3 regions of the Paenarthrobacter sp. NPDC090517 genome follow, and region 3 is predicted to be linked to each of the others. Evidence: riboswitches for the same ligand, from Rfam matches in the RefSeq annotation. Region 3 holds a riboswitch; each other region holds the start of a gene.
What was found. Region 3 has a riboswitch for thiamine pyrophosphate ahead of thiO (glycine oxidase ThiO). Riboswitches for the same ligand answer to the same signal wherever they lie in the genome.
Positions count from the first base shown of each region.

Region 1: linked by a shared signal. The riboswitch ahead of ACIQTW_RS08525 (ECF transporter S component) and the one ahead of thiO (glycine oxidase ThiO) in region 3 are both predicted to bind thiamine pyrophosphate.
Region 2: linked by a shared signal. The riboswitch ahead of thiC (phosphomethylpyrimidine synthase ThiC) and the one ahead of thiO (glycine oxidase ThiO) in region 3 are both predicted to bind thiamine pyrophosphate.

Region 1 covers NZ_JBIVXN010000001.1:1,830,444-1,839,961, forward strand. The annotation lists gene ACIQTW_RS08510 (GNAT family N-acetyltransferase) at 12-611, shown strand; gene ACIQTW_RS08515 (energy-coupling factor transporter transmembrane component T family protein) at 696-1,490, opposite strand; gene ACIQTW_RS08520 (ABC transporter ATP-binding protein) at 1,487-3,091, opposite strand; gene ACIQTW_RS08525 (ECF transporter S component) at 3,091-3,711, opposite strand; TPP riboswitch at 3,788-3,924, opposite strand; gene ACIQTW_RS08530 (NUDIX hydrolase) at 4,162-4,851, shown strand; gene ACIQTW_RS08535 (DUF4235 domain-containing protein) at 4,888-5,148, shown strand; gene mnhG (monovalent cation/H(+) antiporter subunit G) at 5,219-5,611, opposite strand; gene ACIQTW_RS08545 (monovalent cation/H+ antiporter complex subunit F) at 5,601-5,879, opposite strand; gene ACIQTW_RS08550 (Na+/H+ antiporter subunit E) at 5,876-6,442, opposite strand; gene ACIQTW_RS08555 (Na+/H+ antiporter subunit D) at 6,439-8,052, opposite strand; gene ACIQTW_RS08560 (Na(+)/H(+) antiporter subunit C) at 8,049-8,549, opposite strand; gene ACIQTW_RS08565 (Na+/H+ antiporter subunit A) at 8,546-9,518, opposite strand, start outside.
Region 2 covers NZ_JBIVXN010000001.1:542,000-551,517, reverse strand. The annotation lists gene ffh (signal recognition particle protein) at 1-413, shown strand, start outside; gene ACIQTW_RS02560 (alpha/beta fold hydrolase) at 478-1,200, shown strand; gene thiC (phosphomethylpyrimidine synthase ThiC) at 1,183-3,063, opposite strand; TPP riboswitch at 3,059-3,166, opposite strand; gene ACIQTW_RS02550 (amidohydrolase family protein) at 3,251-4,333, shown strand; gene ACIQTW_RS02545 (VOC family protein) at 4,412-5,284, shown strand; gene ACIQTW_RS02540 (hypothetical protein) at 5,412-5,849, shown strand; gene rpsP (30S ribosomal protein S16) at 6,084-6,503, shown strand; gene ACIQTW_RS02530 (RNA-binding protein) at 6,505-6,747, shown strand; gene rimM (ribosome maturation factor RimM) at 6,879-7,436, shown strand; gene trmD (tRNA (guanosine(37)-N1)-methyltransferase TrmD) at 7,433-8,233, shown strand; gene rplS (50S ribosomal protein L19) at 8,498-8,851, shown strand; gene lepB (signal peptidase I) at 8,932-9,518, shown strand, end outside.
Region 3 covers NZ_JBIVXN010000001.1:878,691-888,208, reverse strand. The annotation lists gene ACIQTW_RS04060 (RNB domain-containing ribonuclease) at 1-1,362, opposite strand, end outside; gene ACIQTW_RS04055 (ferritin-like fold-containing protein) at 1,404-2,072, shown strand; gene thiE (thiamine phosphate synthase) at 2,103-2,774, opposite strand; TPP riboswitch at 2,802-2,920, shown strand; gene thiO (glycine oxidase ThiO) at 2,913-4,184, shown strand; gene thiS (sulfur carrier protein ThiS) at 4,181-4,417, shown strand; gene ACIQTW_RS04035 (thiazole synthase) at 4,420-5,217, shown strand; gene ACIQTW_RS04030 (4a-hydroxytetrahydrobiopterin dehydratase) at 5,231-5,566, shown strand; gene ACIQTW_RS04025 (hypothetical protein) at 5,641-5,943, opposite strand; gene ACIQTW_RS04020 (DUF3107 domain-containing protein) at 5,982-6,206, opposite strand; gene ACIQTW_RS04015 (TetR/AcrR family transcriptional regulator) at 6,257-6,991, opposite strand; gene moeB (molybdopterin-synthase adenylyltransferase MoeB) at 6,998-8,200, shown strand; gene ACIQTW_RS04005 (glutamyl-tRNA reductase) at 8,261-9,518, opposite strand, start outside.

The sequences.
Region 1 (9,518 bases), 950 kb from region 3:
CGAAGGAAACCATGACCACCACCACCCAGGACTTCTCCGTCCGCACCACCGTCTACTCCGAAGACCTCGAAGGATGGGGTGCGCTCCGGATTGTTCCGTTGGTTCCCAGCGAGGACATCGACCTCATCTTCGAATGGGTTACCCAGCCCCGTGCAAAGTTCTGGGGAATGACAGAGAACTCCCGCGAAGAAGTCCTGGAGATCTACGAGTTCCTGGACTCGCTGGAAACCCATCACGCGTTCCTGGCCACCCTTGACGGGGAGCCGTTGGCACTCTTCCAGACGTACGAGCCCCTGCACGATCCCGTCGGCGAGGCCTACCCCGCGCGCGAGGAAGACATCGGGATGCATCTGCTGCTGGCCCCGGCCACGCGCCCCATTCCGCATTTCACCCCGCGGCTGGGCACGTCGTTGATCAAGTACATGTTCTCCCTGCCGGGCAAGGACCGGATTGTGGTGGAGCCGGACTCCCGAAATGCCAAGGCCCTTCGTCGTCTGGAAGCGACGTGCTTCGACCTGGGACCCATTATTCAATTGGCGGAGAAGGAGGCCCAGTTGGGGTTCCTTACGAGGGCAGGCTTCGATGAGATACAGGAGCAGCAAGCCAGGTAGCTGCAGCGCACAAGCGAAGTGCCGCCGGCGCCCCCAACAGGCCGGCGGCACGCTTGGCGCCCGACTCGCCAGCGCATGAAAACGCTAGCGCCAGACGAAACTCCAGGTTCCCGCACCGACGGCCGCCAGCACTGCGCCGGCTGCGATGAACAGACCGCCGAGGAGCACCCACACGTCCAGCAGTGAATACGTTGATTCGCGTGCCCATGACCGTTGCCCGCCGCCGAAGCCGCGCGCTTCCATGGTCACCGCCAGCCGCGATGCCCGCCGAACCGCCTGAACCAACAGACCGAAACTCTGGCCGAGCGTGGCTTTCAACCGCTGGAAGGGACTGCCTTGGGAACCGACTCCACGGGCCCGGCGGGCCATCCCGATGGTTTGCCATTCTTCCGCCATGAGCCCCACAAGCCGCATCGCCGCCAAGGATCCGAGGACAAAGCGGTGCGGCAGCTTGGCCTTCTGTGCCAGCGCATCGGCCAAGTCAGTGGGATCCGTACAGGTCATCAGCAGGATCGCCGGCAACGCGATCGCCAAACCGCGCAGCATGAAACCTAACCCCAGCTCCAGGGAACCTTCGCTGATGGACCAGAGTCCGACGTCGAGCAATACAGCGCCGCTGTCCGCCGCCACTATTGCGGTGCTCCAGCCGCCGATCGCGGCCGCAATGATCAGGGGCCAGGCCCGCTGCCACAAAAGCCTGATGGTGAGGCCTGCAAGCGGGAAGAGAGCCAGTTCCGCAAGGAGCGCGGTTGACGCAGAGACCCAATCGATGGACAACGCCAGCACCAGGGAAATCAGGAACACCGACACGAACTTAGCCAAAGGGTTGGCTTGGGTGAGCAGGGCATGGTTGCCGCGGATGTTCAGGGCATCCCTCACGCTGCACCCGCTTCCTGATGCGTCGCTCTGCCCTGCGTCATGGGGCCGAGCCGTAGTTCCGCCCCGCCGAGTACAGCGCTGAACTCCTGATCGTGAGTCACCGAGACCACCGCGGTCCCTGCATCCAGCAGTTCGGAAAGGAACGACGCCAGTTCGGCCCAGGTATTCGCGTCCTGTCCAAACGTGGGCTCATCCAGCACCAGGACTTTGGGGTGCGCAGCCAGCACCGTGGCCACCGAAAGCCGCCGCTTCTCGCCTCCGGACAACGTATACGGATTAGCGTCCACAAGATGTGTGAGCCGCAACCGTTCCAGCAACTCCTCCACGCGCTCCTCGCCGTGGCCCAGGTGCTTTGGGCCAAACATCAACTCGTCCAGCACATTGCCCGTGACGAACTGGTGCTCAGGCTCCTGGAATACCGTCCCGATCCGAGAGATCAGCCGGTCTGCTTTCCACTTGAACGGATCAATGCCAGCCCCCTCGGAAAGCTCGACGGCGGCGCTCACTTTGCCGTCCACCGGCGCCAAAAGGCCGGCCAACGTGAGCGCGAACGTGGACTTGCCCGCACCGTTGGGGCCTGTAATGGTCAGTGCTTGTCCTGCCCGGACCTGTGCAGTGATGCCCGTTTGCACCGGTAGGGGCGGGATGGTTTTGAAGCCTTTGCGCCGCGGCTTTTCACGGGAAACAGCAAGGTCCTGGGCTGCGAGGAGAAGCTGCGCGGTGTCGGGTTGATTGCGCCGCCGCCGGGTTGCCGGAACGTATCCCGGTACCCAGACGCCAGCCGACATGAGCATGGCGCGGGCCTCGGAAAGGACTTGGTCCGGAGGACCGTCCAAGAGAACGCCGCCCGTGGCCTGCCCGGCCGCCGTGCTGGACCCTGCGGCCGTGCTGGACCCTGCGGCCGATCCCGGCTGCAGGACCACAATCCTGTCCACCAGGTCTTTCCATACGGACACGCGGTGTTCTACCACAACAAGCGTGGCGCCAGTCTTGTCAAGGCATCGCGCAACAGCATCACGGACCTCGAGCACCCCCGCCGGATCCAGGTTGGCTGTTGGTTCGTCCAACAGGATCAGCCCGGGCCGCATCGCCAAAATTCCTGCAAGCGCAAGGCGCTGCTTCTGGCCGCCCGAGAGCGCCGCCGTCGGGTGATCCAACGCCAGACCGCCACCGGCAGCGGTGCGCAACCCGACGTCGTCGAGCGCTTCATGGACGCGGGACCAAATCTCCTCACGGGGCACGGCAAGGTTCTCGGCACCGAAGGCAACGTCGTCGCCAACCCTCGACAAAACCACCTGCGTCTCGGGGTCCTGCTGCATCAGTCCCGCGCGTCCACGCTGCTCGCGGGGCGCGACGCCGTCCATCAGCAGGGAGCCGGTCTCGTCCGAGTCGTCTTCCTCATCCCCCAGCACCCCGGCGAGGGCATGAAGGAGCGTGGATTTGCCGGCACCCGAAGGTCCCAGCAGCAGTACCCGCTCCCCCGGTTCGATCCGAAGGTCGAGGCCCTGAATGGCGGCTTGGGCCCGGCCGGCATGCCGCCAACCCCAGCCCTCGGCTGAGATGGCGGCAGGCCTTACCGTGCCGCTTTGCGTGGCCGACATCAGCTGAAGACGGGCTCCGAAGCGGCCTTGCGCGAGGCGAAGGAGCTCAGCACGCCGGTCTTGGCCAGGCCGCGTGTCGCCACCCAGGAGAGTGCGCCCGCGATGATTGCGCCGGAAATTGTGGTGAAGGTGATGTAGGCCAGCTTGTCCACGGCTTCATAGGCGATGTTCCAACCCCACGGGAGGAAGGAGTCGTTCAGACCGCAGAAGAGGCCCGCGCCCGCACCGGCGAGGAGGGCGGTTGGCAGGTTGAACTTCTTGTAACGGAAGGCGGCAAAAATGAGTTCGGCGCCCAGGCCTTGCAGAACGCCGGAGATGAGAACGGTTGTGCCGTACTGCGAACCCATGATGAGCTCACCCGTGGCAGCAACAGTTTCACAGAACAGGGCCGCGCCCGGCTTGCGGATAATGAGCATGCCCAGGACCGCGGGGATCATCCAACCACCGGCAATCAGGCCGGTGAGCGGCGGATACGTCGCGTTCATGGGGATGGATACCAGTGCGGCGCCCTGGGACCAGGCCCAGAAAATCACGCCGCCCGCGATGGCGATCAGAGCCGCCACAACGATGTCTACAACACGCCAGTTATAACTGGTCTTCTTCACGTTTACCGTGGTCATTTTCTGCCTCCTGAGGTTACAGGAGGGGAAAGTGCTCCCCGGAATCCCGGCTGGCCTGCGCCATCCGGATCCGGACACTCTGAGAAGCTCGACTCCCTTGCGCCGGTACTAACCGGATCAGGTTCGAGGGTCTGCGGCTGTCCGCACTCTCAGCGCCCTCGCGTCTCCTGCATTTCTGCAGAGTCCGACGGCGGCGCTCCCCTGTCGTTATCAAATCTGCCCTGATGGGCTGGTTCAGTTTACACCTGAGTCCGGGGCGGGTGTTGGTCTGTTGCCGGCATGCGGTCACAATCGGCAGTGGTAAGTGTGTTCCGAGGCTTGCCGGGGTGCGTTGCGAGGCCCGCTCTGCACCCATCCCCCACGCCTTTCCCTGCACACCAGGCCTCACAACGAGACGGGGGAGCTGAGAGAATGAACCAGCAGAATCCACCGCGGCAAAGGGGCACCTTCATGACTGACCTTCCCCAGCAAGACCTCTCCCTTCCTACAGAAGTGCCCCATCCGCGCCTAGCTGCAAGCGTCATCCTGCTCCGTGACGCACCCGGCGGGCTCGAAGCTTTTGTCCAGCACAGAGTTAGCACCATGGACTTCGCTGCGGGCATGGTGGTCTTTCCCGGGGGCAGGGTGGATGGCGCGGATGAGTCCGGGTGGGACTACCCGGCAGAACTCCTCCGAAGCCATGCCATTGACTGGCAGCTGAGCTCGATTTGCATTGACACGGGCGAAGCAACAAAGAACGCCGGAACGGTGCTTACCGCCGCAATCCGTGAAGTCAGGGAGGAAGCCGGGCTCAGCATCGAACCCGGGGACCTGCGCCCATGGGCCAACTGGATCACGCCGACAGATATGCCCAAGCGATTCGACACCTACTTTTACGTTGCCAAGCCCTCCCCCGGCGCCGAACCCCAGCACCAGACCACGGAGGCCTGGCAATCACTGTGGATGCCGGTTGCGGACATTCTTGCTGCGGAGGCTGCCGGCACGCTGAAACTCATGCCGCCCACGTATTACCTGCTCAAAGAAATCGCCGGGTTCGCCACCGTGGATGCGGTTTGGTGCGCCGAGCACGATGTTGTTCCGGTCCTGGCACCCGTTGGTTCCATGGCGGCGTTCCTCAAGGAGCGGGAAAACCGCCGCTAACGCTTGAGACGAGCCGGAGCCAGCTAGGCTGGGGGCATGAACCTCTTCTTCAAGCTGATCGGTGCCGGAGTAAGCCTCGGAGCAGGCTTCGTAGGTACCAAACTCGTCAACAAAGGGTGGGAAAAGGCCACGGGCAACAAGCCACCCCTGGGCAACGACGACATGGAATCGAGCCTTCGCTCTGCCCTGACGTTCGCACTGATCTCAGCCTTCGTCAGCACTCTCATCCAAGTCCTGGCGAGCAGGGGTACGCAGCGCGCCATTGCGCGCTTCGCCAAGACCCACGACATCATCTAGGCCTCCGAAACCGCATACAACGCCGGGATACCCATGACGGGTACCCCGGCGTTCGCTGTTTCGGCTGCTGCTAGCGCTCGCTCTCGGGCTCTTGCCCCGCAGCTGCGCGCTGCACCACCGCTTCAAGTTCATCCTTGGTGAGCATTTCGCGGTGTCCGTGCTTGGTGCGGTAGGCGGAGCGGCCCACCATGTGAGCGGATACCGGGGCCGTCAGGAGCTGGAAAATCCACGCCACCAATAGAACCGGCCATACCCACCAGGTCCGCATCTGGAGGCCGATCGCAGCCAGCATAAGGAACAATCCCAGAACCTGCGGCTTGGTGGCCGCGTGCATGCGGCTCATGAGGTCCGGAAATCTCAACAAGCCGATAGCAGCGCCGAGTGACATCAGTGCACCCACCACCAGGAACACCGCCGTGACGGCGTCGATCACAGCATCAACGCCCGTGGCATCAGGATTCATTGCTCTGTTCCCTCCGCTCGGCCACGAACCGGGCTACCGTCACCGAGCCAATGAACCCGATCACCGCGAGGGCCACCAACAACATCAGGTTGTTCAGGTGCTTGTTCATTGCCATATCGATTGCCAGGGCGGCACCCAGGATCGCCAGCAACACATCCGATGCGAGCACCCTATCCAGCAGGGACGGGCCAATCGCAATCCGGACAATGGCTCCTGCCGCGGCGAGGCTAAGGATCACAGCCGTTGCCACGAGAACGAATTCCTTCATAGCGTTGCCCCTTCCCTTCCCGGACGCTGTTCTGCATTGAGGGCTTCAACCTCTTCGCGCGTGCCCATGATGCGGATCAATCTCGCCTCAATGACTTGGGTTTCCAGGCGGATCTCGTCGATGTCCGCTTCCTCATAAATGTTGAGGGCGTGCAGGTACAGCGTGGACGTTGAGCGGTCAACTTCCACCACCAGGGAGCCCGGGATCAACGAGATGACGTGTCCGGTGGCTGTCACCATCAGGTCTGAGTGGCTCCGCAAGGGAACGGCGACGACGGCGCTACGCACCGTGGGTCCTTTGGCTACAGCCAGGTACAGAACCAGGAAGCTCGCTGCCACCACTTTGCCGAGGAACATCAGAGCGAAGGGGATAGCGCGCAAAATGTTGAACCTGCCACTGAGCTCCACGGGCGGGAGGTAGAACAGCTTGGCCACCAGCACAGCGATCAGGGCACCGAAGAGCAGGTTGCCCGGGCTGAAGTCCCGCCATAGCGCGCCCCACACGATGGCCAACCAGATGAGGAGCGGCAACTCCGTGCGGAAGGAAATGGGTTTGCGGCTCATTTGGCATCACCCGACTGTGCCTCACCTGAGGGTGCTTTTACCGGCTGCGGTTCGTCTGTTTGTGCCAGCGGTGGCACCTCAACGGAATCTCCCAAGACCGAGTGGATGTACGCCGAGCGGTCCAGCATGATGCCGGCGGAACCATCAGCTACGCGGAAGAGCGGTCCTGCGAACACAGTGAGTGCCACGCCGAACACCACCAGACCCGCCGTGGAGCCGACCATGGTGCGGGGTAGGACCCCCACATTGCCGGGGGTCATCAGCACAGGGTCCGGGTACTCTGCGTCCTCGGGTTTGCGCCAGAATGCCCTGTTCCAGACACGTGCGATTGCCAGCAGTGTCAGGAGGCTGGTGACAACACCGCCCACCACCAGCACGATTGCCAGGGGTGTCCCCAACTCCACGCCGGCCTGCAGCAGCCCAAGCTTTCCGAGGAAGCCGGAGAACGGCGGAATGCCCGCAAGGTTCATCGCCGGCACAAAGAACAGCAAGGCAAGCAATGGCGAGAGCTTCGCAAGGCCACCCAAACGGTCAATGGAGGAGCTCCCGCCACGGCGCTCTATGAGTCCTGTGACCAGGAACAAGCTGGTCTGCACGGTGATGTGGTGCGCAACGTAGAAGACCGCAGCGCCCAGCCCGGCCACAGAACTCATGGCGAGGCCAAACACCATATAGCCGATGTGGCTCACCAGCGTGAAGGACAGGAGACGTTTGATATCGCTCTGGGCCAAGGCGCCCAGAATTCCGACAATCATGGTGAGTAGCGCCACCACCATCAGTGGCACGTTGAGGGTGTCCCCTGGAAATAAGAGTGTTTCTGTGCGGACCATGGCGTAGACGCCCACTTTGGTGAGCAACCCGGCGAAGACGGCGGTGACTGGTGCGGGCGCAGTCGGATAGGAGTCTGGAAGCCAGAAGGAAAGGGGGAAGACTGCTGCTTTGATGCCGAAAGCCACCAACAGCATCACGTGCAGGAGGTTTTGCGTGCCCTGATCCAGTTCGGCAAGTTTGATGGCCAGGTCCGCCATGGTGATGGTTCCGGTGGCGCCGTAGATCATGGCGATAGCGATGAGGAACAGCACTGATGACACCACGGAAACTACAACGTAGGTGACGCCTGCCCTGATGCGCGGTCCGGTTCCGCCCAGAGTCATAAGGACGTAACTGGCCGTCAGCAGGATCTCGAAACCGACGTAGAGGTTGAAGAGGTCACCGGTCAGGAAGGCATTGGATACGCCCGCCACCAGGATGAGGTAGGTGGGGTGGAAGATCGAGACGGGTGCTTCCTGGTCGCCGTCGGCCATGCCCTGACCGGTGGCGTAGATGAGCACCGCCAAGCTGACAACGGTGGAAACCACCAACATGAGCGATGAGAACTGGTCCACCACGAGGACCACGCCCCACGGCGGCAGCCATCCGCCGAGCGTGACGGACGTGGTGCCGCCGTCCCACACGGAGACCAGGAGCAGGCATTCGAGCAACAGCGTGGCACTCAGGATGCCAATGCTCACTACCCGCTGTGCGCTGTGGTGCCGGATCAGCAGGAATGCCATTGCAGCACCCAGGATCGGCAGGAGCACAGCTAGCGGCGACAGGTTTGCGAGATTCACGCGCTGCCTCCTTCCCGGGTTGATGCCGTGTTGGGGGTTTCGGTCGCATCGGGCCTGTCCTTGCTTGCAGGGCTGGCCGGGGTGATGGCAAATTCGGAAGTTTCCAGCGGGACAATTGCGTCGTCCTCGGCATCAAAGCTCGGAGTCTTGGCCACGCGGACGTCTTCGAGGTCATCCTGAATTTCATCCTGGCGAGCCAGAACCCATGTGCGGTAAATGATGCCGAGCATGAAAGCAGTGACAGCGAAGGAAATGACGATAGACGTCAGGATCAGTGCCTGGGGCAAAGGATCGTTGTACGCCTCCGGGTTCGTTTCCTTGTCGAACAAGGGGGCAAGGCCTGCGTATCCTCCCGTGCTCAAAATCAGGATGTTGGTGGCGTTGGCCAGCAGCATCAAACCCAACAGCACACGCGTCAGGCTGCGTTCCAGGATCAAATAGATGCCGCAGGCGTATAGGACACCCATGACGATCAACAGGGTCAGGTTGATGCTCATGCGTTAGCCTTCCCGGACGCAGCGGACTCGGCGGCTTCCCCGGCAAGGTCAGCATGCCCTGCGGCATCTTCCTCAGCCAGCGGGGCACCCTTTCCTTCAAAATGTTCGTCGATCTCGGCACCGAGGCTACGCAGGACGTCGAGCGCCAACCCCACCACCACGATGTACACGCCGATATCGAAAATGGTGGAGGTGACGAACTTGACGTCACCGAAGACCGGCAGCCAGAACTCGATAATGGCGCTCTGGAACACCTGACCGCCCAGGAAGAGCGGCACCACGCCGGCAGCGGCCGCCGTCGCCAGGCCTGTCCCCAAAAGGGTTCCCGCGCTGACGGTGGCTGCCTCGCTCAACTCGAACCGCCCACCGGCCAGGTAGCGAATTGTCAGTGCGAGCCCGGCGGTGAGGCCGCCGGCGAAGCCTCCGCCCGGCAGGTTATGCCCGGCGAGGAGAAGATAGATGGAGAACACGATCATCGAGTGGAAGATCAGCCTGGTCACTACTTCGAAGATGATCGAGCGGCGTTCAGGGGCCAGGGTTCGGCCTGCAACGAGCCACGCATCGCGGCTGACGTCGGTGAACTTCTTCGCAACGGCCAAGGTGGCGCCGTCGCGGGAGTCACGGTCGACGCCGATGCGTCGCCCTACGCTGCCTTCCGGAACGGCTTCCGAGGTCTTGATCCGGTCGCCGCGGCTGCGGACAAAGATCAAACTGGCCACACCGGTGGCGGCAATTGCCAGCACGGAAATCTCACCGAAGGTGTCCCAGGCGCGGATGTCCACCAGGGTCACGTTGACCACGTTCAATCCCCCGCCGCCTTCATAGGCCAACCGCGGGAAGTCAAGGGAGACAGGCGTTGCAACGCGGGCGCCCATCGCGTAGATCGCCACGAAAATCATGGTGATGCCAAAGGCCGCGCCTATGATCACGCGGATTACCCTGAGCCGCCCTCCGGTCCTGTCCCTCAAT
Region 2 (9,518 bases), 340 kb from region 3:
TGACACCGCACGAGCGTGTGGCTCCGAAGATCATCAACGGTTCCCGCCGCGCCCGTATCGCCAGGGGTTCCGGTGTGCACGTGTCTGAGGTCAATGGCCTGCTGGAGCGGTTTGCCCAGGCCCAGAAGATGATGAAAAAGCTCGCTCAGGGCGGTGGCATGCCGGGCATGCCCGGGATGCCCGGCCTTGGAGGCCCCGGCGGCGGACGCAAGGGAGGCAAGAACGCCCCCAAGAAGAAGGCGCGCTCGGGCAACCCTGCCAAGGCAGCCCAGGAGCTTCGTGATGCCGAAGCCAAACGGGCAAACGCAGCCTCGGCAGCCCCCACGGGCGCAGCGTTCGGGCAAGGGGCAGCAGACTTTGATCCCTCATCGCTCAACCTCCCCAAGGGCTTCGACAAGTTCCTGGGCAAGTAGTCCGTGGCTGACATCCCAACCGCGTCGCAGTTGGGATGTCATAGCCGTGGAATAGGCTGAACCAATGCATAAGCAGCGCGTAGTCTTCGTCCACGGCCTCGGAAGTTTCGGTGCTGCGGCATGGCCGAAGCAGCATGGTATGGCACTTGCATATGATGCACTCTTCCTTCGACGGCACGGCTTTGACGCCGTAGCCGAACCGGTGGAATCCAACGTGGCGGCCGACGTCGCAATCTTGATCAATGCCTTGGCCGATACCGGCGGCGGTCACATCGTTGCCCACGAGCAAGGCGCCATTTCCGCAATGCTGGCAGCCGTCGAGCGCCCGGATCTGGTGCACTCACTTTGTTTGGTAGAGCCTTCCTGCTTGTCCCTGACCGCTGAGCTTCCGGCGACCGCTTCCTATCGGGCCCTGATGGAACCGCTGTTCGACGTGCGAAGCCAGCTAAACGACGCCGATTACCAGCGTGAGTTTTACCGGCGTGCTTTTTCTGCCGAGACCGGCGGACTGGACAGTCCGGAGGCGCGGCGGTCAGCACGCAGGCTCCGGCTCCAAGCACCGCCATGGGAGGCCCCGCTTCACATTGTGCCGGGCGTTCCCACGCTTGTTCTTACGGGCGGTTGGGAGCCCTTGTACGAGGAAATCGCCGGCTACCTCCAGGAGACCGGCGCCCTACGCCGCGTGGCAGCGGGTGGACACCGGCCCCAGGATTCCGTTGATGGCGATCAGGCAATCCGCTCATTCATTGCGGACGTCGGACGAGCCATGTCAGCTCAGGCTTCCTGAACTGCTTCCGCTTCCACTCAGGTCCGTCGGGACCTGAAGTTCCGGCAGGTAGACCTTTCCACCTGAGGCAAGGAACTCCTGGCTCTTTTCCCGCATCCCGCTGTACATTCCGGCGATTGCGGCCTGCGATTCTGCCGAACCGTACTCGTCCCGGATGTCCTGGCTGATGCGCATCGAACAGAACTTGGGGCCGCACATGGAGCAGAAATGGGCGGTTTTCGCGGGTTCGGCGGGCAGGGTCTCGTCGTGGAAGGATTCTGCCGTGACCGGGTCAAGGGACAAAGCGAACTGGTCCCTCCAGCGGAACTCGAACCGTGCCTTTGAAAGAGCATCGTCACGCTCGTGGGCCCCCGGATGTCCTTTGGCGAGGTCAGCTGCATGAGCCGCGATCTTATACGTGATGACTCCCGTCTTGACGTCGTCCTTGTTGGGAAGCCCCAGGTGCTCTTTCGGGGTCACGTAGCAGAGCATTGCGGTGCCGTAGCGCGCAATTTCGGTGGCGCCGATTGCTGAAGTGATGTGGTCATAGCCAGGGGCGATATCCGTAACCAGCGGCCCCAAGGTGTAGAACGGCGCACCTTTGCACAGCTCCTGCTGACGCTCCACATTTTCCCGTACCAGATGGAAGGGAATGTGCCCGGGTCCCTCCACCATGACCTGGACGTCGAAATCCCACGCCCGCTGTGTCAGCTCCGCGAGCGTATCAAGCTCGGCGAACTGCGCGGCATCGTTGGCATCGGCGATGGAACCCGGGCGTAGACCGTCTCCCAGGGAGAACGCGACATCGTATTTGGCGAAGATTTCGCACAACTCGTCAAAGTGCGTGTAGAGGAAGTTCTCTTGGTGGTGTGCCAGGCACCATCCGGCCATGATCGAACCGCCGCGGGAAACGATGCCCGTGACTCGGTTGGCGGTCAAGGGCACGTACCTCAGCAGAACGCCAGCATGGATGGTCATATAGTCCACACCCTGCTCACATTGCTCGATCACGGTATCGCGGAAGATCTCCCACGTCAGCTGGTTGGCCTCCCCATTCACCTTCTCAAGTGCCTGGTAGATGGGCACCGTTCCGATCGGAACGGGCGAGTTGCGGATGATCCACTCGCGAGTGGTGTGTATGTCGTCTCCCGTGGAGAGGTCCATCACTGTGTCAGCGCCCCACTGGGCTGCCCACTGCAGTTTGTCCACTTCCTCTGCAATGGAGCTGGTGACTGCGGAATTGCCAATGTTGGCGTTGATCTTGACCAAGAATGCCTTGCCAATGATCATCGGCTCGGATTCAGGATGGTTGATATTGTTCGGGATAATTGCCTTTCCCGCGGCAACTTCGCTGCGGACCAGCTCAACGTCGCAGTTCTCCCGCAAAGCGACAAACTGCATCTCCGGAGTTACGACGCCTTGTTTCGCGTAGTGCATCTGCGTGACGGTCCTACCCACAACAGCGCGGCGCGGCACCGGTTGCGCGCCCTTCCACTCAGCTGACGCGGCTCCACGCCGAACCGCGGACTTGCCGTCGTCGAGCAGGTTCCGTTCCCGCCCATAATAGGCCTCCGTGTCTCCGCGGGCTTCGATCCATGGCGCGCGGAAAGGCTCCAGGCCAACCACGGGATCGCGGCCGGGGCCCGCTGTTCGGTAAACCTGCAGAGGCTTGTTGGCTTGGCCATTGGGGGAGGGCTCCAAGGCGATTTCCGTCACGGGGACCCGTATGCCGTTGTTTGGATCTTCCAGCCAAGCCAACGAATGCGACTTCAAGGATTGCGTTACGGCTTCCACGTCGGTCTGGTTTTGGCCCGTGTTGATCTGGTTTCGGCCCGCGTTGATCTGGTTTCGGACAGGGCTGTGCTGTGTTTCTGTGGTGCTCAAGGGAATACTCACTTCCTTCGCCGGCATTACCCGGACAGGTTCAACGGTCGCAGACTGCGTCAGTCCGATCTCAGCCCCTGCAGGGGCCCCCGTGTGGTCGTAGACGAAGCTACCACAGCTCCCAACGGGCTCCCAGTCACATGCATGCAGCAGGCTCCAATGCGCCGCCCCCCGCTACGCTTTTGCCATGGCCAACATCATCGAATTCAGCGGACCTGTGCTTGTATCGGCAGGCGAAGAGCGCCATGGGCTGTGGTCCGTAGACGGCAGACTGACGTTTGAGCGTCCTGTCGCGGCGCCGGACAGGGTGTTGGCTGGCTGGGTCCTGCCCGGTTTGGTTGATGCCCACTGTCACATCGGACTCGGCGTTGGAGGCGCGGTAGACGAGCAGGCCACACGTGCCCAGGCCCAAGCAGACCTCGACGCCGGCACGCTACTGATCCGCGATTGCGGTTCGCCCGCCGACACCCGCTGGGTGCAGCAACGAACGGGCCTGCCGCGACTGATCAGGGCCGGTCGGCATATCGCCCGGAGTCGGCGATATCTCCGCGGATTGGGTCATGAAATTGAGCCCCGGGAACTAGTGGAAACGGTGCGAAAGGAAGCCCGGGACGGCGACGGCTGGGTAAAACTCGTGGGTGATTGGATCGATCGCGGTGTTGGAGACCTCGCTGCCTCGTTCCCTGCAAAGACCGTCAAGGAAGCCATCTCCGCGGCCCACGATGAAGGTGCCCGGGTGACCGCCCACTGTTTCGGCGAGGACACCATAGATGACATGCTCGACGCCAATATCGACTGCATAGAGCACGCCACGGGCCTCCTTCCCCGCCACCTGCCGCGCTTGGTGGAACAGGCAGTGCCTATCGTGCCTACCTTGGTCAACATTGCTACCTTCCCGGATATCGCAGCCCAGGCGGGGCCTAAATTTCCGGAGTACGCGGCCCACATGATTCGTCTCTGGGAGCGTCGTCGGGAGCGTGTGCTGGAGGCCTTCGAAGCGGGGGTTTCCATCTATGCAGGTACTGATGCCGGCAGCGTGATCAAACACGGGCGGATTGCGGACGAAATGATGGAACTGCACGACGCCGGCCTTCCGCCGGTGGCGGTCCTGCACGCGGCAGCCTGGGGTGCCCGTGAGTGGCTGGGAGTCGAGGGCATCAGCGAAGGCGCAAGCACCGACGTCGTGCTGTGCAGTGACGATCCCCGCCGTCATCCGGGTACCGTCGCGGCGCTTAAGCACGTCGTGCTCAGGGGCAATGTCGTTCGTTAGGAATAAATTGAAGCTTCAAGTAATTTAGATAGGTAAGAAGGTGCCGATGCGCGGCCACCTCAGAACCGGGAGCTTCACATGACCTCATCATTCAGCCAGGATCTTCTGCCTGCCGAACTCACCATGGGCACTGTCATGCTCAAAGTGGGCGACATGAAAGTCATGAGTGACTACTATCAGCGAGCACTTGGCCTGGAGGTCGTGGCTGAGCAGGATGGTGGCCTGTACCTGGGGCGCGTAGCCAAGCCCGTGGTCCACCTTGCCCCCGCTGCCGGGCTGCAGATTCCCGGGCGCGGAGAGGCTGGTCTGTTCCACACGGCAATCCTGTTCCAGGATCAGCCGTCCCTGGCCGCGACTATTGCTACGGCTGCGGAGTACGAACCTCGCGCTTTCGCGGGCAGCGCCGACCACTTGGTTAGCGAAGCGTTCTACTTCACTGATCCCGAGGGCAACGGAATTGAGCTTTACTACGACAAGCCGCGCGAGCTTTGGCAGTGGGACGGCAAGAACGTTGTGATGGACAACGTGGCATTACCTCCGCAGCGATTCCTCCAGCAGCATCTGAGTGAAGCTGCCGTGGCGGGTCAACGCGGGGCTGCTGCCGGGATAGGGCACGTGCACCTGCAGGTGGGCGACGTTGAAACTGCGCAAAAGTTCTACGTGGAGACCCTCGGCTTCGAGCGAACCGCAGGCTGGCACGGCCAAGCACTCTTCGTTTCCGCCGGCGGCTACCACCATCACATGGCCATGAACGTCTGGAACAGCCGCGGAGCCGGCCCCCGAAAGGACACGCTCGGCCTCGGGGAGGTTCTGATTGAAGTCCCTGGCAATGATGACGTCGCAGCGCTGGCCGATCGCTTGAAGGTTGCAGGGGTGCAGAATCATCACACAGGGGCTGAGCTTCAGTTTGAGGACCCCTGGCGGAACAAGCTGCGGGTTGCCGTCCGCTAACGGCTTGCTGCTTCCCCTGTGGGGGCTTTCTCCTGCGCTGGCCTGCACTAGGCTGGGCAGTGACGGCGCGGAGTCATTCAGATTCGCGCCGCCGCCCCGTCAGCACGAAGGAATGAGAGTACTTTCCATGGGCTTTGCCGAAATTTTTGTAGCCACCCACGATGAAGCACTCAAGCGGGCAGCTGCCCTTGAAAAGGGGGCCGATGTAACCGGCCCCGCCGTGAGGATCGACGGCATCACCGACTTCGAAGTCGAACAGTTGGGCGACCTCGCGGGACAAGCTGTCCACGCTGCCGGAGCTGACTATGAGCTTGCCCTGGTTGATGTCACCAGTGATGCCCTTCTTGGCGTTCCTGAAGCCATGGTGCGGGCCTTGGCCGAACTGCTCACGTATGAGAGCGAAGGGGACGCGAATGTCCTCGATGACGTTGCTGCTGCCTGGGCTGCCCAGGACGATATGCCGTTCGACGCTGCCCAATCGCGCCAGTACGTTCAGCAGTTGGCCGCCTTGGCCACGGACGTTGAGAAGGCGGAGCGTTCCGGGCTCTTTGTCTGGTCTGAATGAGGCATTGACCCGCACAGCACGGCACGTTTAATCCGGCGCGTAGGCAAGAACACGCCGCTCGACGCGGGCCAAGTCGTATTTGCTCCGGGCATCTGGCACAATAGACAGGTACTCGATCAGTGCGGCCCCTCTCTCCGTGCTCGTATCTTGTCCTTCGAACCGTCAAGTATGGCCCGCCCCACGGGTGCAAAACGTCGGGTTCACCTCGTTTCAGAAACAGGAGTGACCACAAAAGTGGCCGTAAAGATTCGCCTTAAGCGCTTCGGTAAGATGCGCGCACCGTACTACCGCATTGTCGTCATGGATGCCCGCGCCAAGCGCGATGGCCGTGCCATTGAAGAAATCGGCAAGTACCACCCCACCGAAGAGCCGTCGTACATCGAGGTAGCTTCCGAGCGCGCCCAGTACTGGCTTTCCGTTGGTGCCCAGCCCACCGAGCAGGTTGCCGCGATCCTCAAGATCACCGGTGACTGGCAGAAGTTCAAGGGCCTGCCGGGCCAGGAAGGCACCCTGAAGACCAAAGCTCCGAAGGAAGCCTTCGTAACCCCGGAGAAGGGTTCCGTCATCATTCCGGAAGCCATCACCAAGAAGGCCAAGAAGGACGAAGCCGAAGCTCCGGCCGAGGCTGAAGCAGAGACCACCGAGGCTGAGTAAGTTGCTGGCAGAAGCGCTCGAGCACCTGGTCCGTGGGATCGTTGACAGCCCTGAGGATGTCAAGGTCAGTGCCAAGAACAACCGCCGCGGGGAATCCCTCGAGGTGCGCGTTCACCAGGAAGACCTCGGACGGGTGATCGGCCGTCAGGGACGCACCGCACGCGCATTGCGCACTGTGGTTGCAGCCTTGGCTGGTGGCGAGCAGGTCAGGGTCGACGTCGTCGACACCGACCGTCGCCGGTAAAGCGCTCAGCACTACTTGTCTTAGGTCCGGCCCCTTCACCGAATATGGTGGAGGGGCCGGATTGCTTTATCCACATTTTCCTGTCCGTTGCCGCCCGATGGCGCGGGCACTACAAGAATTCAGAGGAACCCATGCAGCTCCAGGTGGCCCGGATCGGCAAACCCCATGGCATCCGCGGCGAGGTTACAGTGCAGGTACTCACCGATGCCCCCTCCGAGCGCTTCGTCGCGGGAACGGAGTTCGTTGTCGAGCCCGCCTCCGCTGGACCTTTGACCATCCGCAGCGCCAGGTGGAACAAGGACATCCTCCTGCTTGGCTTCGAAGAAATCGCCGACCGTAATGCCGCCGAAGTCATCCGTGGTGCGAAGCTCTTCATCGAAACCGAGGAACTCGACGACGAAGATGACGACGAGGGCTGGTACGAGCACGAGCTAGTTGGCTTGGAGGCCAGGGTCGGTTCGCGAGTAGTGGGCAAGGTTGCCGCCCTCACCACACTGCCGGTCCAGGATCTGTTGACTGTTAAGACCGACGACGGCAAGGAAATCCTGGTTCCCTTCGTCGAGGAAATTGTGCCCGAGGTCAACGTCGAGGGCGGATACATCCTTATCACCCCGCCAACAGGGCTCTTTGAGATCAACGACGACAACCCCAAGGAGCCCAAGGATGATGCCGGGGATGATGTTGAATGAGGATCGATGTCGTCAGCATTTTTCCTGAATACCTCGCACCGCTGGAGCTCTCACTCATAGGCAAGGCCCGCCAGGACGGATTGTTGGAGCTCAACGTCCTCGATCTACGCACCTTCACCACGGACAAGCACCGTACTGTAGATGACACACCGTATGGCGGCGGCGCCGGAATGGTCATGAAGCCGGAGCCCTGGGCGCAGGCGCTCGAATCGGTCGCGGCCGCCCGCGAGGGCTCCAAGCCTGTGCTGATTGTCCCTTCGCCGGCAGGGGAGAAGTTCAACCAGGCTTTGGCTTATGAGCTAGCCGAAGAACAGCAGTTGGTCTTCGCCTGCGGACGCTACGAAGGCATCGACGAACGCGTCATCGATTGGGCGCAGGAACACTTCACGGTCCGGCCCGTAAGTCTCGGTGATTACGTCCTCAACGGCGGCGAGGTGGCCGTGTTGGCCATGGTCGAGGCCATTGGCCGCCTTCTTCCCGGCGTCGTTGGCAACCCTGAATCCTTGGTTGAGGAGTCCCACTCCGATGGCCTTTTGGAGTATCCCGTTTACACCAAGCCGTCAGCGTGGCGGGAACACGACGTTCCCCCGATCCTCCTCAGCGGTAACCACGGCAAGATTGCGCAGTGGCGGCGCCACGAGCAGTTCCGCCGGACCGCTGAGCGCAGGCCTGATCTTATGGAGGGGTTCGACGCCGGTGGGTTGAGCCGCGCGGACCGGAAGGCTCTCGCGGACCTCGGGTACGACGTCGTTGAGGGCCGCCTCCGGGCCAAGTCCGGCGGCGACGCCGAAAACTAAGTCCACTTCCCGCCGTCGAACGTCGCCGTAGCCATGGCAGTTGGCCGGATGGTGGCGACTATGGCAGAATTAACCCTTGTGTCTACTGGGCTGACACCTGCCACAGGGGGAGTTCAGCCAACAGTCGGACAACCCGGCGACGCCAATCAGTGGCGGAGCTGGACACTAAGAAACTTCGGCGGAGATTTCCGGTTGCTTTCATGCCCGGGCTTGTCTGCCGTAACCCAAAGTGAATGACCTGTGGCGTTCACCAGGAGTGGATTAATGCATATCCTCGATAGCGTAGATGCAGCCTCGCTGCGTAACGATGTTCCGGAGTTCCGCGCGGGCGACACCCTCAAGGTTCACGTCAACATCATCGAAGGCAAGAACTCCCGTGTCCAGGTATTCCAGGGCTTCGTCCTAGGCCGCCAGGGTGACGGCGTTCGCGAAACCTTCACCGTGCGCAAGGTTTCCTTCGGTGTCGGCGTAGAGCGTACCTTCCCGGTACACTCCCCGATCATCGACAAGATCGAGGTCGTCACCAAGGGTGACGTCCGCCGCGCGAAGCTTTACTACATGCGTGCACTGCGCGGTAAGGCTGCGAAGATCAAGGAAAAGCGCGACTTCGCCAAGTAAGTCCTGCGACTTACGCAACGGGTCCAGGATTCGTGCCCGGTAGTTCCGGAGCAATCCGCAACGCAACAGGGATACGAGTCATGGACACATCAGAACGCCAGCCCCGTAAACAGGGCTGGCGTTTTGTTTTGCTCGCACTGGTGCTGGCCGTGGCGATCAGCGGCTTGGTCCGATCCTTGTGGCTGGATGTTTACTACATTCCTTCCGAGTCCATGGAGCCCCTCCTGATTGAAGGGGACAGGATCCTGGTCTCGCGGACGGCATTCAACTCCGAGCCGATTCGCCGCGGGGACGTTGTGGTCTTCGATGGCCGCGGTTCCTTTGCACCCTTGAGCAGCGGTCAGAGCCCGTTCATTGACGCGGTGTCTGCCGCAAGCCAATGGTTTGGGCTGACCGGCAGTGACACGACATACGTCAAGCGGGTGATTGGGGTCGGGGGTGACCACGTCAAGTGCTGCGACGACGCTGGCCTTCTCACGGTCAATGGTCAGATTCTTGAGGAACCCTATCTGTATCCGGGGGATGAACCCAGCAAGCAGAAATTCGACGTCGTAGTTCCTGATGGCCGTCTATGGCTCATGGGTGACCACCGTTCGCGTTCTGCTGACTCCCGTGGACTATTGGGAGCACCGGGTGGCGGCATGGTTCCGGTCGATCGTGTTATCGG
Region 3 (9,518 bases):
TTGCACGACGCCAAAGGGTCCGTTGCCGTTTCCATTGCCATTCCCGTTTCCCCTGGCGGCTCCGTTGGAGGGCTTGGACCCGGAAATGACCACGGCCTCGAATTCCTGGCCGATATGGTTGGCCACGAGCGCCGCTTCCACGGTGTCCAGTGCCGCGCGCTCGAGGCGTCCGGCCAACTGATCCGAGGCTGCCATGATCTCTGGCAACGAGGGGAGGGCTTCACGCGCCCACGCCGGGATCTCGTGGTTATTGCTGAGGGCTTCGCAAATCACCAGGACAAAACGATCGATGAGGCGTCGCAAGGGTGCTGTGGTGTGGGCATAGGGAGCGCCGATGGCTGCTTGGATCACATTGGCGGGAACATCGCCGTCAAAGGGCGTGTAACCTGCACCACGGAACAACGTGCCGGCCGAATGCAGGATGGCCAGCTGTTTGGGATCGGATGCGTCCAGTGTCCGCAGGTATTCGCCGTAGCTGACTTGTCCGTCCCAGGGTTTGGCGAGGGCAGTGGTCTGCCGCTTGAAATGCAGCAGCGACCGGTCATCAGGTGCAGGCATGGTGCGCAGGATGCCCACTTTTCCGTCGAGCATCATCTGAGCGGCGGCCATGCCTGTCATGAGGGAGATCTGCGCGTTCCAGTCCTCAACCGGCAGGGAGGGTGCCGCGGCGATTCTGTACCCGCCGCCGTCGGTCGCTTGGACTATTTCCTGCTCCGGCATGTTGAGGCTTGCGCCGCCCCGCTGCCGCTCGAGTTCGACGCGCTTTAGTCCCACTTCTTTGAGGAGTTGAAGAACGGGAGGGGCGGTACCGTCGTCGATCTGCTGTTGGGCGCCCTTGTAGCTTAGTTTGGCCCTGCTGCGCACTGTCGCACGGGCAACGGTGACGGCCAAAACTTCAGCTTCCGCGTCCAGGTCAAAATCCCAGACGAAAGCACTGCAGTCCTGCTCGGCCAGCAGGCTTCCCGCGTTCTCACTGATGACCTCCGGATGCAGTGGGATCCGGCCGTCAGGAGCGTAGAATGTTTGCCCGCGTTGACGCGTTTCGGCATCAAGTGCGCCGCCTGGCGCCACAAAGGACGGCACATCGGCGATGGCATAGAGGACCTTGTATCCGTCACCGGCCCGTTCAATGAACAGAGCCTGGTCCAGATCGGTGGACGTCGCGGGGTCGATGGTCACAAAAGGAATGTCCCGCAGGTCCTGGGCGGGCAACTCAAGGGCCTTCACCGCTTCCTGTGCCTCTTCCACAGCTTCTGCCGGGTACTCGCCAGGGAGTTCCAGCTCTGTCCTCAGGGCAGCAAGGGCCGCGGCGAGCTGGTCCGACGAGTCGTCGACGTTGGGCGCAATCCGATGATGTGACACGAAAATCAGGTTAGCCCGAAATGGGCCGATAGTCTTGGATCATGGGCACTTCCCCGGACCGCGCAGCCTATGCCGGGCAACTCTCAGCGGAGTTGCTCGGAGCCATGGCGTATGGCGAACTGTCCGCCTTTGGGCGGCTCGCGCTGGATTCCCGCCACGCACCCACGCTTCACGACAGGTCTGTGCTCGCGAAGATCGCAGTCGGGGCCTACGGAAACTTTGCCCTCCTCAATGACCGCCTGTCGGAGATGGGCCTGGACCCCGAACATGCGATGCTGCCGTTTCAGCGCTCCTTCGATCACTTCCACGAGCGCACCAAGCCGGGGGACTGGTTCGAATCCGTGATGAAGGCCTATGTCATCGATACCGTGTCATCAGATTTCTATAGGGCTGTCTCGATGTTCCTCGACCCGACAACGCAGCACTTCGTTGAGCGCGTCGCTTCCCCCGATCAGGCAACGGACGTCCTCCGCGTCCTGCTCAGGCGGGCCTTGGCAGATGACCCGCGCCTCGCTTCCCGATTGGCGCTGTGGGGCCGCCGCCTGGTGGGGGAAGCGTTGACGCAGGCGCAGCGCGTGGGCATGGAACATCCCTTGCTGGGGCCAATGCTGAAAAGCGGCGGGGACGCGCGTGCTGCGGTGAAAAGGCTTACGACGGAGCTCGCTGATAAGCATGCCCGCCGGATGATTGGCCTCGGCCTGACCGCCTAGCCCGCGGATCGCGCGGTACCTCCGACTTCCCTAGACGGTATCCAAAGCTTCCAGCAGCGACTTGGCCGCCGCCGTCGGGTCCGTTGCCGCTGTGATGGCCCGGACCACCACGATCCGGCTGGCACCCGCTTTCACAACCTGTTCAACGTTGCTGAGGTCGATGCCGCCAATGGCGAACCACGGGAGGGTCACACCGTCGGCTGAACGCTTGACCGCTTCTGCGGCATATGTGACCAGATCCAAACCGACAGCAGCGCGGCCGGGTTTGGTGGGTGTTGCCCACACTGGGCCCACGCAAAAATAGTCCAGTCCCAAGGGCCCTCGGGAAGTGGCCACAGCTGCATCGATTTGTTCTGTTGTGTGGGTGGAGAGTCCTATGCCGGTGGCGTTCGGCAGGAGTGTCCGGGCGGCCGTCAGGGGCAGGTCCTTTTGCCCGATGTGGAACACGGGAGCCCCGGAAATGCTGGCAACATCGGCCCGGTCGTTGACCGCCCAAAGCCGTCCGTGACGTTGTGCGACGCTCCGCAGGACGGCCAACATCTCCAGTTCCTCGGCAGCTTCCAGGGTCTTGTCGCGGAGTTGGATGATGTCCACGCCGCCTTCGAAAGCGGCGTCCACAAAGTCCTCAAAATCGCCCTGCTCCTTGCGGGCATCTGTGCACAGGTAGAGGCGGGCGGAGGCAAGAGCGTCAGGCTGAGTCATGGGAACCAGAGTAGTTCCTCTAAACTGGGCTCGTACTGCGGGAGCCGCGACATTCGTCATATGACTGTCCGGCTGAGAGGGCTTCAGCGCCGACCGCTTGACCTGATCCGGCTAGTACCGGCGTAGGGAAGGAAACAAATGGCAGATCCCCGCCATACCCCTCTTCATGCAGACGTTGCCGTCATTGGTGCCGGCGTCATAGGCCTCGGCATCGCTCACGAAGCCCGACGATTGGGCCGTTCAGTTGCGCTGATCGACCCCACGCCCGCTTCCGGCGCGTCCTTCGCAGCGGCCGGCATGCTTGCACCCGTCAGCGAACTCCATTACCAGGAAGAAGATCTTCTTGACCTAATGCTTGAGTCTTCCCAGCTGTGGCCCTCTTTTGTGGACGGACTGCATCGAGGCTCAGAGGACAGCGGATACCGCACGACGCCGACCCTCGCCGTGGGTGCCGACGCAGCCGACCGCCGGGCGCTTGCTGACCTAAGGTCGGTCCAGCTTGCCGCCGGCTTGGGAGTCGAACCTCTCGCTCTGCGGGACGCGAGGCAACGGGAGCCGCTCCTCAGTCCGCAGATCTCCTGCGCTTTTGACATTCCTGCCGACCACCAAGTCGATCCGAGAAGACTCGCGGCATGCCTCTTGGCAGGACTCGCAGCCCATTCGCCAGATGACAGTTCCTGGGTATCGGGAGCCGAGGACGGATTCGCCGTTGCTTCCAGGGCGCACGGTTTGCTGTGGGAAGGCGGGCGGGTCGCAGGAGTGGAGCTTGAATCAGGAGTCTATGTGCTCGCCGGAGAGACCGTGGTGGCCAACGGGCTGGGCGCGTCCAGGTTGTCCGGTCTCCCTGATGGTCTGAGCCTTCCGGTAAGGCCGGTCTATGGTGACATCCTCCGGCTCCGCGTCCCCGATCACCTGCGCCCCTTGGTCACATCAACGATTCGCGGAATGGTTCGTGGAGTACCTGTCTACATCGTGCCCCGGGACGACGGAACTGTGGTGATAGGAGCGACGCAACGCGAAGACGGGTTGTCAGCCTCTTCCAACGCGGTCTCGGCGGGTGGCGTTTACCAATTGCTGAGGGACGCCCAAGTATTGGTCCCCGCAGTGGCTGAACTGGAACTCCTTGAAGCAACCGCCCGCGCCCGGCCCGGAACTCCGGACAACGCCCCGCTGCTCGGGCGGGTCGGTGCTTCCAACGCCGACATCGAGGGCCTGGTGATCGCCACGGGATTCTTCCGCCACGGAGTCCTCCTGACTCCCGTGGCCGCCAAGATCGTGGGGGAACTCATGGTTAGTGGCTCAGCGGACCCCCGATGGGTCCCCTTTATGCCCCATCGTTTCGAGAGCAACGCCCCTGTTGCCCGAGCACTCACACCAGCAGGACGAACCACCACCAAGGAAACAGCATGAACATTAAAGTGAACGGAACCGACCACGCAGTCTCTGACGAAGCATCCGTCAGTACCCTCGTCACAGCCGTCACCGGTCGCGCCTTGGACGCCCGCGGACAAGCGGCCGACGGCGGCAAGCTGGGAGTCGCTGTCGCACGCAATTCCGAGGTAGTGCCACGCAGCCAATGGTCCGTGACAGCGCTCGCCGACGGAGACGAACTCGAACTCGTAACAGCAGTCCAGGGAGGCTAATCATGACAACAGCAAACGTTGACGTCCGCACCGACGCTCTGGTGATCGACGGCGTCGAATTTGGTTCCCGCCTCATCATGGGTACTGGAGGCGCGCCGAGCCTCGATGGCTTGGGATCAGCGCTCCTGGCTTCGGGAACCGAACTCACCACAGTGGCGATGCGCCGCTATTCGCCCGCCGAAACGGGCTCCCTGTTCCAACTGCTGGTGGACCATAACATCCGCGTGCTGCCCAATACTGCTGGTTGTTTCACGGCCAAGGACGCCGTGATGACTGCCGAGCTTGCTCGGGAAGCACTTGAGACCGATTGGGTGAAGCTGGAAGTCATCGCGGACGAACACACACTCCTTCCCGACGCCGTGGAACTGGTGGATGCAACGGAGCAGTTGGTGAACCGCGGCTTCAAGGTATTCGCCTACACCAATGACGATCCCGTACTGGCGCTCAGGCTCGAGAATCTGGGTGCAACAGCCGTCATGCCCTTGGGTTCGCCCATCGGGACCGGCCTTGGCATCCTCAATCCGCACAACATTGAGCTCATTGTGTCCCGGGCCTCCGTGCCCGTGGTGCTCGATGCGGGGATCGGCACAGCCTCCGATGCTGCCCTCGCCATGGAATTGGGTTGCGACGCCGTTCTGCTTGCCACCGCCGTAACGCGCGCGCAAAACCCGGTGCAGATGGGCGAGGCCTTCAAACACGCCGTGATCGCCGGTAGGCTGGCCAAGCAGGCGGGCCGGATTCCGCGGCGGGAGCACGCACTCGCATCCTCGGCGATGGAGGGCCGGGCAGAGTTCCTCTGATGAAGGAGCAGTCATGGCAGGTACGGACGAGCAACTGACCGAGGCAGCCGTCAACGATGCCCTCGGGGACCTTCCGGACTGGAAGTACCAGGGTGGCTTGGTGACTGTTTATAAAACCTCGACGGCGGCGGACGCGCTTGCGCTCATTGCCGCGGTTGGAGGGATCGCGGAGGATCAAAATCACCACCCGGATCTGGAGTGGCGCTACAACAGGGTTTTTCTCCGCTACGTAACCCACGATGCGGGCGGCCAAGTGACGAAACGTGACGTTGCCGCTGCCACCGCTGTGAGCGAAGCGGCCGCAAGGATAGGTGCAGCCGCGCAGCCTGAGCGGTATCCGCCAACCTGAAGCGCCGAGATGGCAGTTAACACCAATCCAAAGCTCGACCATTGGTGTTAACTGCCGTCTCGGGGGCTTAAGGCCTAAAGCCGCAGCGCCTTGGTGAGCGCCGCAGTGTCGTGCTTCGTTCGGGTCCGGCCCAGGAAGAGCACCACGGCAACCGCTGCGGCAGTCCCGAGCGCAATTGGCAGGACCCACGGAATCCATGTCGCGCCCGGCTGGTAGCCCAATCCGGCGCTGATGAATGCGATCCAGCTCAACGTGCCGACAGTTGCTGAGACGCCGGCCGGCAGAGCGATCCCGTATTTTCCGTGCCGCTTGTCGTTGGCCCACACGATGAATCCGGTGGCAATGGTGGCCAGAACCACCACGACGAGAGAAAGCATAAAAACTCCTTAGCGGACGACGAAACGTGGAGATTAAGCTAGAGGGCGCCGAAGCCTACACGGCGGACTTCCTCGGCGCCGATCTCCACGTAGCCCAGGACGTTGCCCGGAACGATGATCTGGCGGCCCTTTTCGTCCGTCAGGCGGAGTTCGGAGCCCTTGGTTACGGCCTCGGCCACGATCTTGGCAACCGCGTCGGCATCCAAAGCGGATTCGAGCACGATCTCACGGCCAACGTTCTGAATGCCGATCTTTACTTCCACAGCAAGGCCTCCAAGCCAATCAAGGGTTAAGTCAGTCCTCTATTTGTAGCCTAGGACTCTTTGGGGAAACGACTGATTCCGCGCCAAGCTAAACGATAGATCAGATCGCTGGCCACATCGAGGTCCAGATTTCCATCCGTTTCAAGCCAATAACGGGCGCTGACCTGCGCCATTCCGGCCAACCCACGCCCAAGGAGCTGCGCTTCAAGCGGGGGCAGCTTGGTGTCCTCCGCAATCACGTGCGCCACGGCGTCCGCGAACGTTTTGTTGAAAGTCTCCAAACGCGAGCTGACGTCGGGGTCGTTGATGAGGTCCGACTCGAAGACCAGGCGGTGGGCTTGGTCGTCGTCGGCGATGAACCTGTAATAGGCGCGCATGACGGCCTTGACGCGTTCCTTGTTGTCCGTGGTGGAGTTCAAGGCGTCGAGCATCAGCTGCGTCAAAGTTGCCAAGTGGCTGTCCAAGAGAGCCATATAAAGCTCGCGCTTGGAAGGGAAGTGCTGGTAAAGCACTGGTTTGCTCACATGGGCGGCTTCCGCGATTTCGTCCATGGCCGCCCCGTGGAAGCCGTTGGAGACGAAAACTTCCAACGCCGCGTTCAGCAACTGCGCGCGGCGCTCGTCCCGCGGCAACCTTGGTGAACGCGTTGTACCTGCCCGTTCCAGCTTGGCCGGTGCTCCATCGTTTGCCCGTGTGCCGTCAGCCACAGTCTGCCGCCTTTCCTTTGCAGTTATGACTACTCTACCGGGGGGTAATATGACCGGGCGGCATCTGCAGGCATACATTGGGGTATGGCCTCAATTGTTGCTGCCCACACTGCTGCGCCCGCTGTCCTGCCGCCCCTCGTCGAACCCGCCGCGCAACTCACGCCGGCCGAGGTGGAACGGTACTCCCGGCATCTCATCATTCCCGAAATTGGCGCCCTGGGCCAACGCAGGCTGAAGAACGCCAAGGTCCTCGTCATCGGCGCCGGAGGCCTTGGGTCACCGGCATTGCTCTACTTGGCCGCCGCCGGCGTGGGCACCCTTGGCATTGTGGACGACGATGTGGTGGACCTCAGCAACCTGCAGCGACAGGTCATCCATGGTGTGAAGGACGTGGGTACGCCCAAGATCGAATCCGCGCGTAATGCCATTGCAGAGCTCAACCCCTTGGTCAACGTGGTCCTGCATGACATGCGGCTCGACTCTTCCAACGCCTTGGAGCTGTTTGCGCAATATGACCTCATCCTGGACGGTGCCGACAACTTTGCCACGCGGTACCTTGTGAACGACGCCGCTGCCATCCTCGGCAAGCCTTATGTCTGGGGCTCCATCTTCCGTTTTGACGGCCAGGTGAGCGTCTTCTGGGCTGAACACGGGCCCACCTACAGGGATCTTTACCCGGAGGCGCCTCCCGCCGGGTCTGTGCCGTCCTGCGGTGAGGGCGGTGTGTTCGGCATGCTGTGCGCAGCGGTTGGATCGCTCATGGTGACTGAAGCCGTGAAGTTGATCACCGGCGTCGGGCGTTCTTTGCTCGGCCGCGTGGCGCTCTTTGACGCCCTTGGCGGAAGCTGGCGGGAGATTAGGGTCTCCAAGGATCCGGAAGCGGAACCCATCACGGAACTGACCGACTACGAAGCCTTCTGCGGCGTGACGCCACCGGCGGCCACGGATCAGGCTCACACTGTTACGGCCAAGGAACTCGCCGGGATGCTGGCCGAACGGGAGCTGGGGGAGCGGGACTTCGAACTCGTGGATGTCCGTGAGTCCGGAGAGCACAGCATCGTGAGCATCGATGGCTCGCGCCTCATTCCGCAGGGCCGCATTCTCTCCGGCGAGGCGTGGGTAGAGCTGCCGCAGGACAAGGACATAGTGTTCCACTGCAAGGCCGGGACGCGCTCGGCTGCAGTCTTGGAAGCGGCACGGAAGGCGGGCTATACCCGCGTCAGCCATCTCGACGGCGGTATCCTCGCCTGGGTGCGGGATGTGGAACCGGAGAAGCCCGTCTACTAGGCGGAGTAGTGGGTGCCCAGCCAACGCGACCCGACTGACCGGTGGGCGGCAATCTGGCGGCTAGGCGCTTTCGGAGCGGAGTTGCTCGTGATCCACCGGGCACTCGGCGGCCGGGGCTACAGCCTGGGGCTGTTCCACCTGGATGCCGTAGAGGGCCTCAAGCGCGGCAACGTAGTCGTCCTGCTGGCCGTTTGCTGCCAGTTCACGCGCCCGGACGGTGGGGATGTGCAGGAGTTGCTTGACCATTCGGCGCAGGGCGAACTCCACCTCTTCGGCAGCGGCAGTACAGCCGTGACGGGCGCGAACTTTTTCCATCTCCGCGTCCAGGACGTTCATGGTGTGGCGGCGGAGCGCCACGATGGCGGTATCCACGGAGCGGGCTTCGCGTTCGGACTCGAATGACGTCGCGGCACCGTTGACGATTGCGCTGGCCTGCGAGAGTGACTCCGCTTGTTCCTGGGGCGCCGCGAGCCGAACGGATTCGAGCGTCAGGAGTTCTACGCCGTCGAGTTCGCCCACTGCGGGATCGAAATCATGGGTGAGGGCGAGGTCGATCGCAATCAAAGGCTTGCCCGAATTTTCCCGGACACGGGCGAGGTCTGCGGCCTCCACCCGGTTGTCGGAGCCGCTGCAGCCGATCATGACGTCAGCTGCGGCAACAGCAGCGGGAAGAGTGTCGGCGTCGAGTGCTGTTCCACCGCGGGTCGCGACGAAGCCTTCGGCGCGGCCGGATGAAGAATAAACGGAAACATCCGTGCAGCCGCGCTCACGGAGAAGTGACATGGTAGCGCCGGCGTAGGCCCCGGTTCCGAAGACGACCACTTTCTTCGTGGACCAATCGTCGTTCTCGGCGAGGTCTGTGGCCAGGTCCAACGCGACAGACACGATCGAAAGCCCACGGGAGCCGAGGGCGGTTTGCGCACCAACATCCTTGGCGGTTTTGGAGGCCGCTTGGAAGAGACGTACGAGTCCGGAGCTGGCGGTGCCTTCCTGCTGGGCGGTGATCAGTGCCCGGCGAACCTGGCCTGCAATTTCACGCTCACCCACGACGGCTGAATCCAGTCCGGCGCTCACAGCGAAGAGGTGCCGGGTAACGTCAGGGCCGGTGTGGGTGGCAAACGAGCGGGAGACGAGTTGCTCATTGAGCCCGCTGAGTTCACTGATCTGTGAAACGAGGGCGGAGCGGGCTGCCTCAAGGTCAGCGCCGTTAGCGGTCTCGCCGTAAACCTCGTAGCGGTTGCACGTTGCGAGGACCACGGCTCCGGAGACCACAGAAGAGTCGGTCAGGGCTGCCGAGGCAAGCTCAGAGGAACCGTTG